Pseudoduganella albidiflava: one gene and its partner. The protein of the gene in region 1 interacts with the protein of each later gene in a pairwise test. Links are inferred from orthologs where the notes say so. Each region holds a gene or a part of one and is shown in the gene's direction. Other genes may lie near its edges.

What was found. Proteins that work in one complex are often made in the same cells at the same time.
Region 2: the proteins of EYF70_RS30715 (region 1) and EYF70_RS07525 interact in binary tests that used the Escherichia coli proteins (3 or more experiments, as listed by UniProt). The link is inferred for Pseudoduganella albidiflava from one-to-one orthologs.

What each region holds. Positions count from the first base shown.
Region 1 is NZ_CP036401.1:7,375,817-7,382,960, forward strand. The notes cover bases 1,796-4,795. They hold EYF70_RS30715 (bifunctional alpha/beta hydrolase/class I SAM-dependent methyltransferase), read left to right. Parts: upstream 1,796-2,392; coding sequence 2,393-4,198; downstream 4,199-4,795. Other genes in these bases: EYF70_RS30710 (phosphatidate cytidylyltransferase), read left to right, coding at 1,796-2,396; EYF70_RS30720 (CDP-alcohol phosphatidyltransferase family protein), read right to left, coding at 4,149-4,766; EYF70_RS30725 (phosphatase PAP2 family protein), read right to left, coding at 4,742-4,795. In the rest of the region: more of EYF70_RS30710, read left to right, coding at 1,497-1,795; more of EYF70_RS30725, read right to left, coding at 4,796-5,959; EYF70_RS30730 (patatin-like phospholipase family protein), read left to right, coding at 5,978-7,021; EYF70_RS30735 (SDR family NAD(P)-dependent oxidoreductase), read left to right, coding at 7,018-7,144.
Region 2 is NZ_CP036401.1:1,741,641-1,750,167, reverse strand. What follows is about bases 1,893-6,275. They hold EYF70_RS07525 (AAA family ATPase), read left to right. Parts: upstream 1,893-2,292; coding sequence 2,293-6,075; downstream 6,076-6,275. Other genes in these bases: EYF70_RS07520 (hypothetical protein), read left to right, coding at 6,121-6,275; EYF70_RS07530 (exonuclease SbcCD subunit D C-terminal domain-containing protein), read left to right, coding at 1,893-2,296. In the rest of the region: EYF70_RS07540 (diguanylate cyclase domain-containing protein), read left to right, coding at 1-103; EYF70_RS07535 (PEP-CTERM sorting domain-containing protein), read left to right, coding at 195-944; more of EYF70_RS07530, read left to right, coding at 1,064-1,892; more of EYF70_RS07520, read left to right, coding at 6,276-6,330; EYF70_RS07515 (hypothetical protein), read left to right, coding at 6,391-7,437; EYF70_RS07510 (methyltransferase), read left to right, coding at 7,528-8,527. UniProt on the Escherichia coli protein: SbcCD cleaves DNA hairpin structures. These structures can inhibit DNA replication and are intermediates in certain DNA recombination reactions. The complex acts as a 3'->5' double strand exonuclease that can open hairpins.

The sequences.
Region 1 (7,144 bases):
GCTTGTGATTGTAGTAGCGGATGTACTTCACCAGGCCTTTCTTCAGCTCCTCGATACTGGCAAATTTCTGCAGATGGAAGTACTCAGTCTTGAGTACGGCGAAGAAGCTCTCCATGGCAGCGTTATCGAGGCAATTTCCTTTGCGAGACATGCTCTGCACGACATTTTTATCCTCCAGCGCCTTCCGGTAAGCGGGCTTCCGATAGTGCCATCCCTGGTCTGAGTGAAGGATTGGCTTGTCGTCTTTGCCGAGCTTTCGCAGGGCTTTTTTAACCATGTTGGTAACCAAGCTCAGCACTGGCCGGGTGTTCGTCTCGAAGGCGATGATCTCGCCGTTGCACAGATCCATCACCGGCGAGAGATACAGTTTTTTGCCAGCGACATTGAACTCCGTGACATCAGTTACCCACTTCTCGTGCATGGCCGCAGCTTCAAAATCGCGGTCCAAGAGGTTATCTGCAGCTTCGCCCACTTCGCCTTTGTAAGAACGATACTTCTTCGGCCGCACCAGCGATTTCAAGCCGAGCTCGCTCATCAAACGCTGTACACGTTTGTGGTTAACCTTATGCCCGTCCTTGCGGATCTCAGCGGCCACACGGCGATAGCCATAGCGCCCGTGGTTGCCGTCGAAGACGCCCTGAACACGATTTTTTAAGGCCTCGTCACGATCGCCTAGCTTGGCCACTTGCTGCTGATAGTAGTAAGTGCTGCGCGCCAGGCCTGCTACTTCCAGCAAGCCATCCAAAGGGAAACGCTGCCTCAGTTCAGTGATTACTTTCGCTTTTTGCGCGCTATCGCACGCTGCTGCTTCTCTTCCTGAACCAAGGCATCCAGCTTTTTTAGGTAGGCGTTCTCCATCCGCAAGTAGTTCACTTCTTTGAGAAGCTCTTCAAGGGTCTTGGCCTCTTCATCGAGAGGCGTTTGCGGCGCGGGCGGCTGGGATGTGGGCATTTTCTTCGGTCTCTGGCGCGGTCGGGGACTGAGCGCATCTATACCGCCGCTATGATAGCAGCGCTCCCACTGGCCGATGCTGCCGGTGTGGCGCACGTTGAAAATCACGGCCGTCTCGAAACATGACAACTCATGTTTCCACATGTGCTGCAATATCGACAGCTTGCCCTCAGCGCTGTGCCTATGTTGCTTCTTCTCCAGGCCCCCCACGCCATGAGCGTCGTATAGCCTGACCCACAAATAGACCAGGCTAGGATCCACGCCCATCTCGTTGCCCAGACGAACGCATCCTAACGGGCCGGCCCGATATCGATCGACCACCTCTTGCTTGAACTGCACACTGTATTTCGCCATGAAAAACCCCAAAAGTTGGTGTCCAACTTTTAGGGTTCAGTTCACTGTCACCGGTTTTAATGCTCTTCGAAGTCCGGGGTACGCCGCTGATTCCTCCGCCGGGCAGTGCCCGGCCTCGCTCCTGATTGCCGACAACCGGTCTCACGCGTACGCTTACTATAATGAAGGGTTGTCATCCCATAAGCGTCGCCATGCTCCCGTTCCTTTCGTCCGGTTCACAAATCGGCATCGCCATGACCGCCCTGTATGGCTTGCTCGGCATTACTTCGCTGCTGGTGCAGCGGCTGGCCGCTCCCACCGGCAGCTTGCGCAACCAGGTCAACGCATGGTGGCGCATCTTCCCGGTCGTCACGATCGCATTGCTGCTGTACCCGCTTGGCCCGTGGTTGCTGGCAGGACTGATCTGCCTGCTGGCGGTGCGTGAACTGGCGCCGTATGCCGATGACCCGTCGTCGCATTTCCGCCGCAATGCCGCGCTCGCAGTCGGCGCGGCGACCACCCTTCACCTGCTCGTGCCCGCGGTGCTGCCGGTCGCCCTGCCGACGCTCATCGTTGCGCAATTCCTGTTCTTTCGCGCCCGGGCAGTCAAACCGTCACTCGTCTATCTTTTATTGTGGCTGACGATCGCGGCAGCGTGGTCGATCGTGCGGTTCATCGACATCCCGGCCGGCCCCGCTGCCAGCCTGGCATGGCTCTTTTACCTGTTCATCGTTACCGCCCTCAACGATATCGGCCAGTTCATCGGCGGCAAACTGTTCGGCAGCCACAGGATCGCGCCCACTATCAGCCCGAACAAGACATGGCAGGGCCTTGCCGGCGGCGTGGCCGTTTCGCAATTGCTGACCCTGGTCCTGGGCAGCTACCTCCAGCTTGGCTCACCCGCCAGGATGGCCGCGTACGCCTTGCTCCTGTCCGTTGGGGGCTTCGCCGGCGACCTGATGTTCTCCGCCGCGAAGCGCTATCTCGGCATCAAGGATTTTTCACAACTGATCCCCGGGCACGGCGGCATTCTCGACCGGATCGACAGCCTCGTCGTCACCGCGCCACTGCTGTACATTCTGGTCATTACCATGGAAGGCACAACCTCATGAAAAGCGAACATCCGGCAGCGTGGACCACTTCCGAAGCCGGCTTCGATGCCAGCGATGGCACCCGGCTGTTTTACCGCGCGTGGCAACCGAAAGCGCCGCGCAACGACGGCCCGCAGCGCGCCCTCGTGTTCCTGCACCGGGGCCACGAGCATTCGGGCCGGATCGCGCCCCTGGTCGAACAGTTCGGTTATGGGGATGACTGGGCTTTCGCCTACGACGCGCGTGGCCATGGCCATTCGCCGGGAGAACGGGGTGCGGCGCCCGGATTCGCCACGCTGGTCGATGACCTCGATGCTTTCGTCGCCCACATTGCGCAGCGCTACGGCATCGCGCGCGAAGACATGCTGGTCGTCGCGAACAGCGTCGGTGCGGTAGTGGCGGCCACGTGGCTGCATGACTATGCGCCGCGCATCCGCGGGCTGGTCATGGCCGCCGCCGCGTTCAAGATCAAGCTGTACGTGCCGCTGGCCAAGCCGGCGCTCCGGTTCGCGCGCCGCTTCAAGCCCGACCTGTTCGTCACCAGCTATATCCGCCCGGGGATGCTCACCCATTCGAAGCAGGAAGCCGATGCCTACGCGGCCGATCCCCTGATCGCCAAGAGCATCTCCGCCCAGATCCTGCTGGAGCTCGCCGATACCGCGGAGCGCATCGTGAAAGACGCGGCCGCGATCGACACTCCCGTCCTGATGCTGGCGGCGGATAAGGATTACGTTGTCCATGAGGGGCCGCAAAAGGCATTCTTCGAGCGGCTGTCCTCGCCGCTGAAACGCTATGTCCAGCTGCGCGACTGCTATCACGCCGTGCTCTATGAGCGCGACATGTCGGCGGCCCTGGCCGCATGCCGCGAGTTCATCGCCGCATGCTACGCACGCGAGCCGCTGCCGCCCACGCACTACCTCCAGGCGGACAGCGCGAGCGCCAGCGCCCGGGCCTACGCGGCACTGCAACGCAATGAATACGGCAATCCGCTCACCCGTGCGTCGTATGCCCTGCAGCGCCGAATGCTCAAGGCGCTCGGACCACTGAGCGACGGCATGCGCGTGGGGCTCACGCACGGCTTCGATTCCGGCGAGTCGCTGGACTATGTGTATCGCAACCAGGCTGGCGGGAAGTTGATGTTCGGCGCGGTGATGGACCGTGGCTATCTCGACGCGGTGGGCTGGCGCGGTATCCGCGTGCGCAAGGTGCAGCTGCAGCACCTGCTGGCACAGCGCATCGCCGCCCACCCGGCCGTGAACCCCGCCCAACCTCCGCTGCGTATCCTCGACATCGCGTCCGGTTCCGCGCGCTATGTGCTGGAAACCGTCAAGCGATTCCAGGACCGCCCTATCGAAGTCACGCTGTGCGACTATGCGCAGCACAACGTCGACCGCGCACGCGCGCTGGCCGCGAGCCTGCAGCTGCAGGCGAAAGTGGATTGCCGCCGGCGCGATGCGTTCGACAGCGCCAGCTATGCGGGCGAAGAGGGCACTTACGACATTGCCGTGGTATCCGGCCTGTATGAACTGTTCAGCGACAATGCCATGGTGCTGCGCTCGCTGGAAGGCGTCTTCGCCAGCCTGCGTCCGGGAGGGCACCTGATCTATACCGCGCAGCCGTGGCACCCGCAGCTGGAAATGATCGCCGGCACGCTGACGAACCACCGTGGCGAAGCGTGGCGCATGCGACCCCGCCCCCAGGCGGAAATGGATGCCCTGGTGCGCGTGGCCGGTGGCGAGAAGATCGCCACGCTGATCGGCGTGGAGGGCATCTTCACCGTGTCGGTGGCACGCAAAGCCGCAGCGCCTGGCGCAGCCGGTTGACGATCGTCAGCACACACAGCAGCAGGACCACGCACAGCAGGCCATTGCTCCAGGCGGGCGTCACGCCTGAGCCGATCAGCAGCGCGATCACGCCCAGGGCAAAGGCGCGGTCGCTCTTGCCCATCGGCCCGTCGAAACGGCGCGCCACGCCGATGCCCTGCGCCAGCACGCCGGCAAATTCGGCAAGCAGCGCCGCCACCACCACCCCGACCACCAGCGGGGCCGATATCCCGGCCGCCAGCGCGAACGGCAGATACAGGGCGGCGTCGGACACCTGGTCACCCATCTCGTTGAGCACCGCGCCCAGGCTGGTCTTGTTGCCGGTCGCGGTGGCGAGCATGCCATCGATGGCGTTCAGCGCCATCCGGAACAGCAGGAAGGCCGGCAAGCCATACCACAGGGCCGCGCTATCCGGGGCGGCGGCAAGCGCCGCGCCATAGGCGCAGGAGAGGAACATCGCCGCCAGCGTTACCTGGTTCGGCGTCACGCCGATGCGGGCGAGCGACGACAGCAATGGCCGCAGCAATTGCTGGAAGCGCGGTTTCAACTGGTAGATCGAGAAAGCCATCGGTGGTTTTTCCTTGCATAGAGACGGGCGATGAAACGGCTGCGACTGTAACCCATTGCGCAGTGAAGGAACACTGCGCGGCCGGGCCGGTGCTGCTCGGCCAGCAATGCCAGCACGGCGCGCACCTGCGACGGGCGCGGCGCATGCAGGTCGAGCAGCGGCGCATGGTGATAGCACGCGCCGCGCAAGGCCGCGGCTTCCGGCAGCTCCGGCGACAGGTCGATCACGCTGCAACCTTCCGGCAGGCGCCGCGCTTCCGCGGCGGACAGGCGCCGCCCGACGAACAGGCCTGGCGCCAGCTCGATGAACGCGGCGCGGCCGCGCTCGCGGTAGCGAACCAGCGCCCATGTGAGCAGATACCCGGCCAGGTAAGGCCAGTACAGCAGCCAAGCGGCCAGCGCATGGCGCCCACCGTCCTTGCGGAGAAAGCGCGCGTCGCGCCGGGCGTATGCCAGCGCCACCAGCAGCAGGCAAGCGGCGGCATACAGGGCGAGCCAGCTGCCCAGCACGAACCAGCCGGCATGCAGCGTGATGCCGGCCGCGATCGTGTAGTAAAAGGCGACCGTCGAACGACGGGTCGCGCCGGGGCGCACGAGCCAGGCCACGGCCGCGCCCAGCGCCAGTCCCCCCAGCACGTCGGCCGCATGGTGCTGCCAGGTGAACAGCGTGCTCGCGGCCACCAGCATCAGCCACGCCGCCAGCGCGAGGCGCCGCCAGCCCCCCGCCAGCGGCCGCAACGCCAGCCAGAACAGCAGGCAGTAAGCCACGTGCAGCGAAGGCAGCTGGTTGTAGGGCTGGTCCACGATATCGAGAAACCCGTAGGCCGCGGCCAGGAACGGGTTGTCGAGGGCAGGGCGTGCCGAAGTAAAGCGGGCCGGATAGACAGCGAACACCAGTGCCGCCGTCACCGTTGCCAGCAGCATGCGCCGGCTCGCCACGCGCAGTTCCTCCGCGCTGCGCACGAGCAGGAAGACCAGCACGAAAAACAGCGAGGAACTGGCATAGGGAACGATCATCCACGGCCAGAACGGCACGGCGGCATCGAGCGGCAGCGCCACGCTGTGCTGCGCCGGCAGGCGCGCGGCAATCGTATGGCTGAGCGGGTAGCACAGGCCGAACACCAGCCAGTTGCCCAGCAGGTGGACGGCGCGTGCCCGCGCCGATGGCGCCTTGCCTTGTCGTGGTAATCGCATTTGGGCATTATGCAGGGCATGGAGAAAACGCATCAATACGCGCGTTGCCTGGTCCTGGCCGGTGGCGGTTTCCGCTTCGGCTATTACCTCGGCATCCACGCGGCAGCCGAGGACACCGGCCATGCGCCGGACCTGCTGCTGGCAACGTGCGGAGGCGCCGTGGCGGCGGCCACCATCGCGCGCCTGCCCGATGCGGCGGCGCGCAAGGAATGGCTGGCGTCGCGGCAAGTGCACGCATTCCTCGCTAGCCTGCAATCGACCGCGCGCGCGGCACCGTTGCCGATGCTGGCCGGCGCGGCGCGGCGCTGGATGCGCCGGTCTTCCGTGCCGCTCATCCCCGACCTGTTCGACGACTACCTGTTCGAGCTGCCTGCCGGCTTGCCCTTGCCCCCCGCATCCGGGCAGGCGGCGCCCGCGGTGGCGATCGTCGGCGGCAAGCTGCTGTTCAACCGTGAAGAGGTGGGCCAGCCGCGCGGCGGCCGCGCGCTGTTCGCGGAAACCGTGTTCGGCGATGCCCGCGTGGCCGCCTTGGCCAGCGGCACTCCCGCCGCCGCGGCCGACCCGCGCTGGAGCGACGGCGCCATCGCACCCGTCCTGCAAGTGGACAGCGCGATGCCGCTGGAGGACGCGGTCCGCACCTCGCTGTCGGACATGTTTTACTTCCGCTGCCACCAGCATGGGGCCAGCCACTACACCGGCGGCGTGATCGACCTGTTCCCGATCGAGCTGGCGCGGCGCCTGGCCGCCAGCGTGGCGATGGAACGCAAGGGCCGGCCGGATCCCTGGCTGGTGGCGCCGGCATGGCGGGCGGTGCTGGGCATCGATGGCGATGCGCGGCTGCGCGCGGTGCACGGGCAGGCCGCGGACGTGTGGATCGATACGCAGGACATGGCGCAAGCGCTGCGCGGCCACGGCTTGAAGAAGCGGGTCCGCTGGCGGGAGAACCGCTTCCGCCTGATCGCGCCCGCCAGCTACGACGATTACCGCGCCCAGGTCGAAGCCCAGTGGCAGTACGGCTACCGGAAAGGGCACGCGGCCTACACGGGGCGGCAGCTGCCATGAAAAGGATCATGATCATCGGCGGCACGCGCGGCATCGGCCTGGCGCTGGCCGAACACTATGCCGGGCAGGGCGCCACGCTGGCCCTGTGCGGACGCGATACCTCGCGCCTGGACGGGCACCCGC
Region 2 (8,527 bases), 5.6 Mb from region 1 along the record:
GGCGCGCGCCGACGCGCTGCTGTACGAAGCCAAGCAGGCCGGCCGCAATACCTTCCGTACCGGCGGCACGCTGGCCGGGCTGCAGCCGGGCGCCGTGGCGTGACGAACGGCCTTAACAGTGCGCCCCGGAAATGCTCATCCATGTATATTTTTCGCAGTTGCCGTCCGCGGCCTGACTTTCAGGAGCCCTAACGATGAATGCTTTCCTCGATCACCCTTCGCTGCCGCGGCGCCGTATGCCGGCGGCACTGCGCGGCACCGCGGCCCTGCTGGCCGCGCTGGCCTGCTCCTCGGCAATGGCCGATATCTACACGATCACCACCCACACCGCCGGGTCGACCGCGGCATTCAACTTGCCGGGCCTGTTCCCGGAAGGCGATATCGTCGGCAGCCGTGCGTTCGACCTGACGGTGACGAGCGTCTTCGACAGCGCCAATGTGATGACCAGCGTGGACAACACCTGGATGCAAGCCACCGATGCGGACCTGCAGATCTCGCTGCGGCTGGACGGGCAGGTGTACAGCCTGGACGCGATCGGCCAGGTCAGCTCGCAGATCCTGTCGGATACGGATGGTGCCGGCCGCACCACGAAGCGCTTCTACCAGAGCATCAGTTTCGATCCCGACACGTACGGCGACCTGGCCACCATCCAGCAATACGTGTTCACGGCGGCCGACCAGTTCGGCATCAAGTCCGTCCTGGAGCCGGCCACCGCCTATTACGCGGACCCGCTGACAAAAGGCTTTTCGATCTTTGACTGGAAAGTGGCGCCGGACGTGGATCCGACCCTGCTGGGCGATGGCACCGGGCTGGCCCAGCGATTCGACTATAACCTGGTCGTGACCGTGCCGGAACCGTCCACGTACGCGATGCTGGGCGCCGGCATGGTACTGCTGGCGGCCGCGGCGCGCCGGCGCAGCAAGGCAGCCGCGACACCCGGCTGATCCGGCGCCCGGCTGCCAGCCACGGCGGAGGCGGCGCTATCCGCCACGGCCGGGATGCGCTACACTGTCGCGCTTCCGGCCCACCCCTCCATCGAGCCTTCGCTTCGTCTGGTACCTTCATGCGCCTGCTGCACACTTCCGACTGGCACCTCGGCCAGTCGCTCCACAGTTTCGACCGCCACTACGAACACCAGTGCTTCCTCGACTGGCTCCTCGATACGATCGTTGCCGAACAGGCTGACGCGCTGCTGATCGCCGGCGACGTGTTCGACAATGCCAATCCGTCCGCCGCGTCGCAGCGCCAGCTGTACCACTTCCTGCGCCAGGCCAGGGCCGCCGCGCCCGGGCTGGACATCATGCTGGTGGCCGGCAACCACGACTCGCCCGGCCGCATCGACGCGCCCGGCCCGCTGCTCGAGGAACTGGGCACGCGCGTGGTCGGCAATGTCGAGCGCACGGCCGATGGCGCGATCGACGTGGCCCGCCTGGTGCACCCGCTGACCAACCGCGACGGCGCGGTGGCCGCCTGGTGCCTGGCAGTGCCGTTCCTGCGGCCATCCGACGTGCCGCGCGTGGAAGGCGGCGGCGACCCGTACCTGGCCGGCATCGCCGAACTGTACCAGCGGGCGCTGGCCCATGCCGAGGCGCTGCGCCAGCCCGGCCAGGCCATCGTGGCGATGGGCCACTGCCACATGGTCGATGGGCAGATGTCGGCCGATTCGGAACGCCGCATCGTCATCGGCGGCACCGAGATGCTGCCGGCCGGGATCTTCGGCCCGTCGATCGCCTATGCGGCGCTGGGCCACCTGCACCTGGCCCAGCAGATCGGCCGCCATGCCCACATCCGCTATTGCGGCAGCCCGCTGCCGCTGTCGTTCTCCGAAGTGCATTACCAGCACCAGGTGCTGCGCGTCGACCTCGACGGCGGTGCCCTGCGCGAAACGGTGGCCGTTCCGGTGCCGCGCGCGGTCCACCTGCTGCGCGTGCCGACGCGGCCCGCGCCGCTCGACCAGGTGCTCGACGAACTGGAAGCGCTCGACTTTCCGCTGGCGCCAGCGTATGCGCAGCCTTACCTGGAAGTGCGCGTGCTACTGGACGCCCCCGAGCCCGGCCTGCGTGCCCGCATCGAGGCGGCCCTGGAAGGCAAGCACGTGCGGCTGGCGAAGATCGAGACCAGCAGCGCGCGCCGCGGCGGTTCCCTCGACGAGGCGGCAGTCTCGCTGGACCAGCTCGCGCAACTGCAGCCGGCCGACGTGTTCTCGCGGCTGTACCGGCAAAAGTTCGGCAGCGATGCGCCGGACGAGCAGATGGCCGCGTTCGCCGAACTGCTGCTGGCGGAGCCGGCGCGATGAGGATCCTGCGTATCGGCGGCCGCAACCTGGCCTCGCTGGCCGATGAATTCTCGGTCGATTTCGGCAGCGACCCGCTGGCTTCGGCCGGCCTGTTCGCGATCAGCGGCCCCACCGGCGCCGGCAAGAGCACGCTGCTCGACGCGCTGTGCCTGGCCCTGTACGACCGCACGCCGCGCCTGGTGCATGCGCGCGGCAAGACGCCCGACGTGGGCGACCCGATCGGCTCGGACGACTCGCGCACGCTGCTGCGCCGCGGCACCCCGGAAGGCCATGCGGAAGTCGATTTCGTGGGCAGCGACGGCATTGCCTATCGGGCGCGCTGGAGCGTGCGGCGCTCGCGCACCAAGGCCACCGGCGCGCTGCAGCCGACCGCGATGACGCTGCACCGGCTGCCCGAACTGCAGCCGATCGGCGGCACCAAGACCGAGGTGAAGGCCGAGATCGAAACACGCATCGGCCTGAATTTCGACCAGTTTACGCGCGCCGTGCTGCTGGCGCAAAACGAGTTCGCCACCTTCCTGAAGGCGCAGGACGACGAGCGCGGCCTGCTGCTGGAAACGCTGACCGGCAGCACGATCTACAGCGACCTGTCGCGCCGCGCGCACGAGCGCCACAAGAGCGAGGCGCAGGCGCTGCAGCAGATGCTGGCACGCCTGGCGGACCAGAAGCCGCTGTCCGGCGACGAGCGCGCGGAAACGGAAGCGCAGGCGCGGCAGGCCGAAGCGGCTCTGGCCGTGCTCGACACCCGCAAGGCCGCGCTGGAAACGGACTTGCGCTGGCACGAGGGCGCGGCGCGGCTGGCCGAGGGCATCGCGCAGGCCGAGGCCACGCGGCAGGCGCGCATTGCCGACGTGGCGGCGGCCGCGCCGCGCCGCGCGGCACTCGACAAGCTCGATGCGGTACAGGAAGCGCGGCCACTGCACGACGCGGTCCAGCGCGTGGCGCTCGACACGGCCGGCGCACGTGCCGCCATCGAGCGCTGCCGCCAGGAGGCGGGACAGGCCGAACTGGCCCAGGCTGCCGCCGCGGCCGCGCAGCAGCAGGCGGCGCAGGGGGTGGATGCCGCCGAAGCCGCCCGGCGCGACGCCGGCCCGCAGCTGGACCGGGCCAAGGCGCTCGACGCCCGCATCGAGGCCATGCAGCCGCAGCACGCGCAAGCCCGTGCCGCGCGCGACGCCGCCGTGGCGGCCGTGACGGCGGCGGCGGCCGCGCTGTCGGACAAGCGCAATGAACGTCGCGGCCTCGTCGCCGCGCAGGAATACGGCCACGCCTGGCTGGAATCGCACCGGCACTGGGCCGTGCTGGCGCAGCAGTGGCCACGCTGGGAAGAACTGTTCACGCAGGCAGGCCGCGCCGCCCACCACGGCGCGGCGATCGCCACGAAACTGGCCGACGCGCAGCGCCGCGCCGCGCATCACCGCAACGAGGAGATGGCGGCCCAGGCCGGCCTGGCCGGCGCGGCGGAAAAGCTGCGCGCGGCCGAAGCGGAACGCGCCGCGGCCGTGGCGGCGCTGGCCGCCTTCGATGCCGAGGCGCTGGGCACGCGGCGCACGGTGCTGGAAGCGCGCCGCACCGCGCTGCAGGATGGCGAACGGCTGTGGCTCGACCTGGCCGCGCGCAACGACCGCCATGCCGCGCTGGTGGCGCAGGCCGGACAGCTGGAGGGCGCGCGCGCCGCGGCGCAGGCGCTGGCCGAAGCGGCCCGCACCGACCTCGCCGCCGGCAAGGCCGCGCTGGCCCAGGCCGAACGGTCGCTGGCGCTGGCCGAGGCGGCATGCGGCGAAAGCGTCGAGCAGCTGCGCGCCACGCTGGAAGACGGTGCGCCCTGCCCCGTGTGCGGCTCGGCCGACCATCCATACCACGGCAACGACCAGCTGCGCGGCATGCTCGCCGCGTTGCGGGCCGACGTGGCGCAGTGGCGCACGGCGCAGGAACGCACCATCGAACAGGAGGCGACGCAGCGGGCGCTGGCGGCATCGAACGCGGCGCGGCTGGCGCAGGTGCGCGAGGAGCTGGCGTCGCTGGCGCCGGCGCTCGCGGCGCTGGCGCAACGCTGGAACGCCGCGCTGGCAACGCTAGACGACGGCATCGCGGTTGGCGACGGCGAGCGTGCCGCCTGGCTGTCCGGCCGGCTCGCCGCTGCCAGCGCGGCGCTGCAGGACGTGGCGCGGCAAGAGCAGGCGATGCGCCAGGCCGCCGCCGTGCGCGACCGCGCGCAAGGCGCCTGCGAACGGGCGGCCGCGGAACAGGCGCGCAGCCAGGCCGCCCTGTCGGCCGCCGCGACCGCGCTGGCCCAGGCACAGGCCCAGGCCGAAGCGCTGCGCTCGCAGCACATCGACGCGGTCCACCATCTCGATGCGCTGCTCGACGATCTCGATGCCGCCTTTGCCGATGCGCCGGAAGCGGGAGCCGATGGCTGGAAGGATCACTGGAAACAGAACCCCGAGCACTTCCACGCGCTGCGCCAGGCCGAAAGCCGCCAATGGCAAAAGCAGCACGCCGACCTGGATGAACGGGCCGCGAAGATCGCCGCCCTGGACATCGAACTGGCGGCCCTGCAGGAAGCGCACGCGAAAGTGGCGGCCGACGAGCATGCCGCGCGCGCCGCCTTCCTGGCGGCGGACGAGGCGCTGCAGGCGGCGCGTGCCCAGCGCGTGGCATTGTGGAATGGCGCGCCCGTGGGCGAAGTGGAAGCGCGGCTGCGCACCGCCTGCGAAGCGGCTCATGCCGCCCTGCGCGCGCAGCAGGAAGCGGGCCAGCAGGCCGCCCAGGCGCGGGTCCGCTGCGACGAGGCGCTGGTGCACGCGCAGCGCCGCCTCGCCGAACTGGACGAAGCGGCCGGCATCGCGCACCGCGACCTGGCCGCGTGGCTGGAAACGTTCCGGCACGCCCATGCCGAGCCGGACCTGTTCGCCCCGCCGGTGGACGGCGTCGCCTCGATGGACGAGCTGCTGGCATTGCTGGCGCATCCACAGGAAGCGATCCGCGCCGAACGCCACGCCTTGCAGGCGCTCGATGGCGCAGTGGCGCAGGCAGTGGCGGTGCTGCGCGAGCGCGAAGCCCAGCTGGAACAGCATCGCGCCACGGCGCCGGCCGGCGCCGAAGGCGGCCCGCAGCCCTTGCGCGAAGCACTCGACGCGCTGGCCACCGAACGCCGCGCCGCCCAGGAAGGCGTGTCCGCCCTGAAGGTGGCGCTGGCGCAGGACGACGAGCGGCGCCGCCGCGCCAGCGCGATGCTGGCCGGCCTGGAGCGGCAGGAAGCCAGCGAGCGGCGTTGGGCCCGGCTGGCTGAGCTGATCGGTTCGGCCGATGGCAAGAAGTTCCGCAACTACGCCCAGCAATTCACGCTCGACGTGCTGCTCGGCTATGCCAATGCCCACCTGCGCCAGCTGGCGCCCCGCTACCAACTGCTGCGCATCGACAATCCGTCGCAGCCATCGCTGGGTTTGCTGGTGCGCGACCTGCACATGGGCGACGACCTGCGTTCCGTGCACTCGCTGTCGGGCGGCGAATCGTTCCTCGTGTCGCTGGCGCTGGCGCTGGGGCTGGCCTCGCTGTCGTCGAACCGGGTGCGCGTGGAATCGCTGTTCATCGACGAAGGCTTCGGCAGCCTCGATGCGGAAACGCTGCGGGTGGCGATGGACGCGCTCGACAACCTGCAGGCGATGGGCAGGAAAGTAGGCGTGATTTCGCACGTGCAGGAGATGACGGAGCGGATCGCCACGCGGATCATCGTGCAACCCGGTGCAGGCGGCCGCAGCCACGTGAGCGTAGCCTGATAAAATGGCTCCTTACCCTAAACCGTTGTTGGCGTTGTTGAAAACATGTTGAAAGCACCACGTACCCTGACGTTCAAGTGCGCGAAATGCGCGAAGGCGGTCAAAGTCACCGTCCAGAAAGTATCCGCCTGCTCGCATATCACGCCGTATTCCGGCGTGTGCGCCTGCGGCGAAGTGAAGCTGCATGCCATCGGGCAGCCGGATGCCGTGCAGGCATACCTGGCCTCGAACGGCCTGTGGACCCACCACCACTGATTTCCTCAAGTAATCGGCGCGCATGCCGATGTAGAGGGACATTGTAAAAAGAGGCCAGCCATGTCTTCGCTCTCTCCACTCGGCACCCGCCAGTACCAGAACACCGCCCTGTCCGGCTCGACCCAGCAGCCGGCGCGCGGCAACAGCACCGTGCAGCAGCCGGCGGCCACCAAGGCCAGCAGCAATGTCGCCTTGTCGTCCGGCGCGGTCGACCTGCAGCAGCGCATCGATGCGCTCGGCAACAACACGATCGACCTGGCGCAGAACCTGCTCGGCAAGTTTGCCCAGCAACTGCTGGGCGACAGCGCGAAAGGCGCGACGATCGACTTCGATTCGGTGGCGCTCGACACGTCGTCGACGCTGGCGGCCGGCACGCTGCGCAGCGAGGGTGCCAATGGCATCGGCAAGGCTTCCGCCTTCAGCCTGAATGAAAGCTCCCATTTCATGGGCAAGGGCACCATCACGCTGGCCGATGGCAGCAAGTACGATTTCGAAGTGGAAGTGCAATACGAGGCGTCGATGACGGCCGGTTTCGCGTCCGACGAGAAAGTGGCCGGACAGGATCCGGCGAAGTCACTCCCGTCGTTCGACTTCCCGGACATCGACTGGCCGGGCGGCCTGGGCGACCTGTTCAAGCTGATGGACAAGCGCATCTCCGGCGACGTGAAGAACGGCGAAAACGGCGACGTGCTGGGCAACCTGTCGATGCGGCTGATGCAGCTCGTCAAGAATACCCAGTCGCTCGATACCTATGCCCCGCCCTCGCCCGTGAAGGCCTACCTGCCCGATCCGGCGGCGGAGGCGACTGACAAGATCAAGTCGCCCATCAAGGTACCCATGACGGAATTGCCGGCTCAAGCCCCGGCGGCCGACCAGGCCACGGATAAGACCCAGGCACCGATCAAGGTACCCATGACGGAGTTGCCAGCCCAGGGCCCGGCGGCCGACCAGGCGACGCAAAAGACCCGGGCGCCGATCAAGGTGCCCATGACGGAATTGCCGGCTGCGCCGCCGTCCTCCGGCCCTGTCGACGTGCCGCTCGTCAAGACGGCCGGCGACATCCCGCTGACCATCTCGACCACGCCACCGAAGGACGACGCGGCCTGACCCGCTATAATAGGTGCCACAGTCCGAAACCGCCGTGCAGGCGGTTTCGCCGTTTACCACCCAGCAGCACCTTTGCAGAACCGGACGCACATGGACAACTCCCTCCTCCACTGGACCGAACAAGGAACCGACCGTTCCGCCCGCTGGCATTCGGAGGCGGGCATGCCGCCGCCGAAGCGCGTGGTGGTTGCCGACGACACGCTGAACGCCGATACCGCCTTCCGCCTGGCCTGCGAAGGCACGGCGCTGCTGTGGCGCGGCGACTTCCAGAATGCCCGGCAACTGCTGCAGGCGCTGGCGCGCCGCGCCGACGGCAAGCAGGGCAAGCCGAAACGCAAGGCCGCCAAGGTCCCGGCCACGCCGACCGAAGCTTTCCACCTGCACCGCCAGGCGCAGTCGCAGCGGGCCCGCACGCTGGCCATGCTGCTGATCCCGTTCGAACCCGGCTACACGATTCCGCTGCGCCGCGCGCCGGACGTGAAACTGGCCTGCAACGAAGCCTACGGCCGTAGCGAGGATGCGTTCGTGATCTCGCTGCGCGAGCTGCTCGGCGTGATCGGGGCGCATGAATGGCGCAAGACGGGCGTGGAGATCCCCGCGATCGATGCGCGCATCCACCCGCACTACGGCGTGTTCTCGCCGGTGCGCGGCGAATACGTGCAGCTGGTGGCGGAAACCCCGCTGCCGAAGAAGACCACGGTGGCCTTCGACATCGGCGCCGGTACCGGCGTGCTGAGCGCCGTGCTGGCGCGGCGCGGCGTGCCGCGCGTGGTCGCCACCGACATGGACCGCCGCGCCCTCTCCTGCGCGCGCGACAACCTCCACAGGCTCGAACTGGACGAGCAGGTCGAACTGCTGGAAGCGGACCTGTTCCCGCCGGGCCGCGCGCCGCTGGTCGTCTGTAACCCGCCATGGCTGCCGGCACGTCCCAGCTCGTCGATCGAACACGCGCTGTATGACCTCGACAGCCGCATGCTGAAGGGTTTCCTGGCCGGCTTGAAGGATCACCTGACCGAAGGCGGCGAAGGCTGGCTGATCCTGTCAGACCTGGCCGAACACCTGGGCCTGCGGCCCCGTGAGCAGCTGCTCG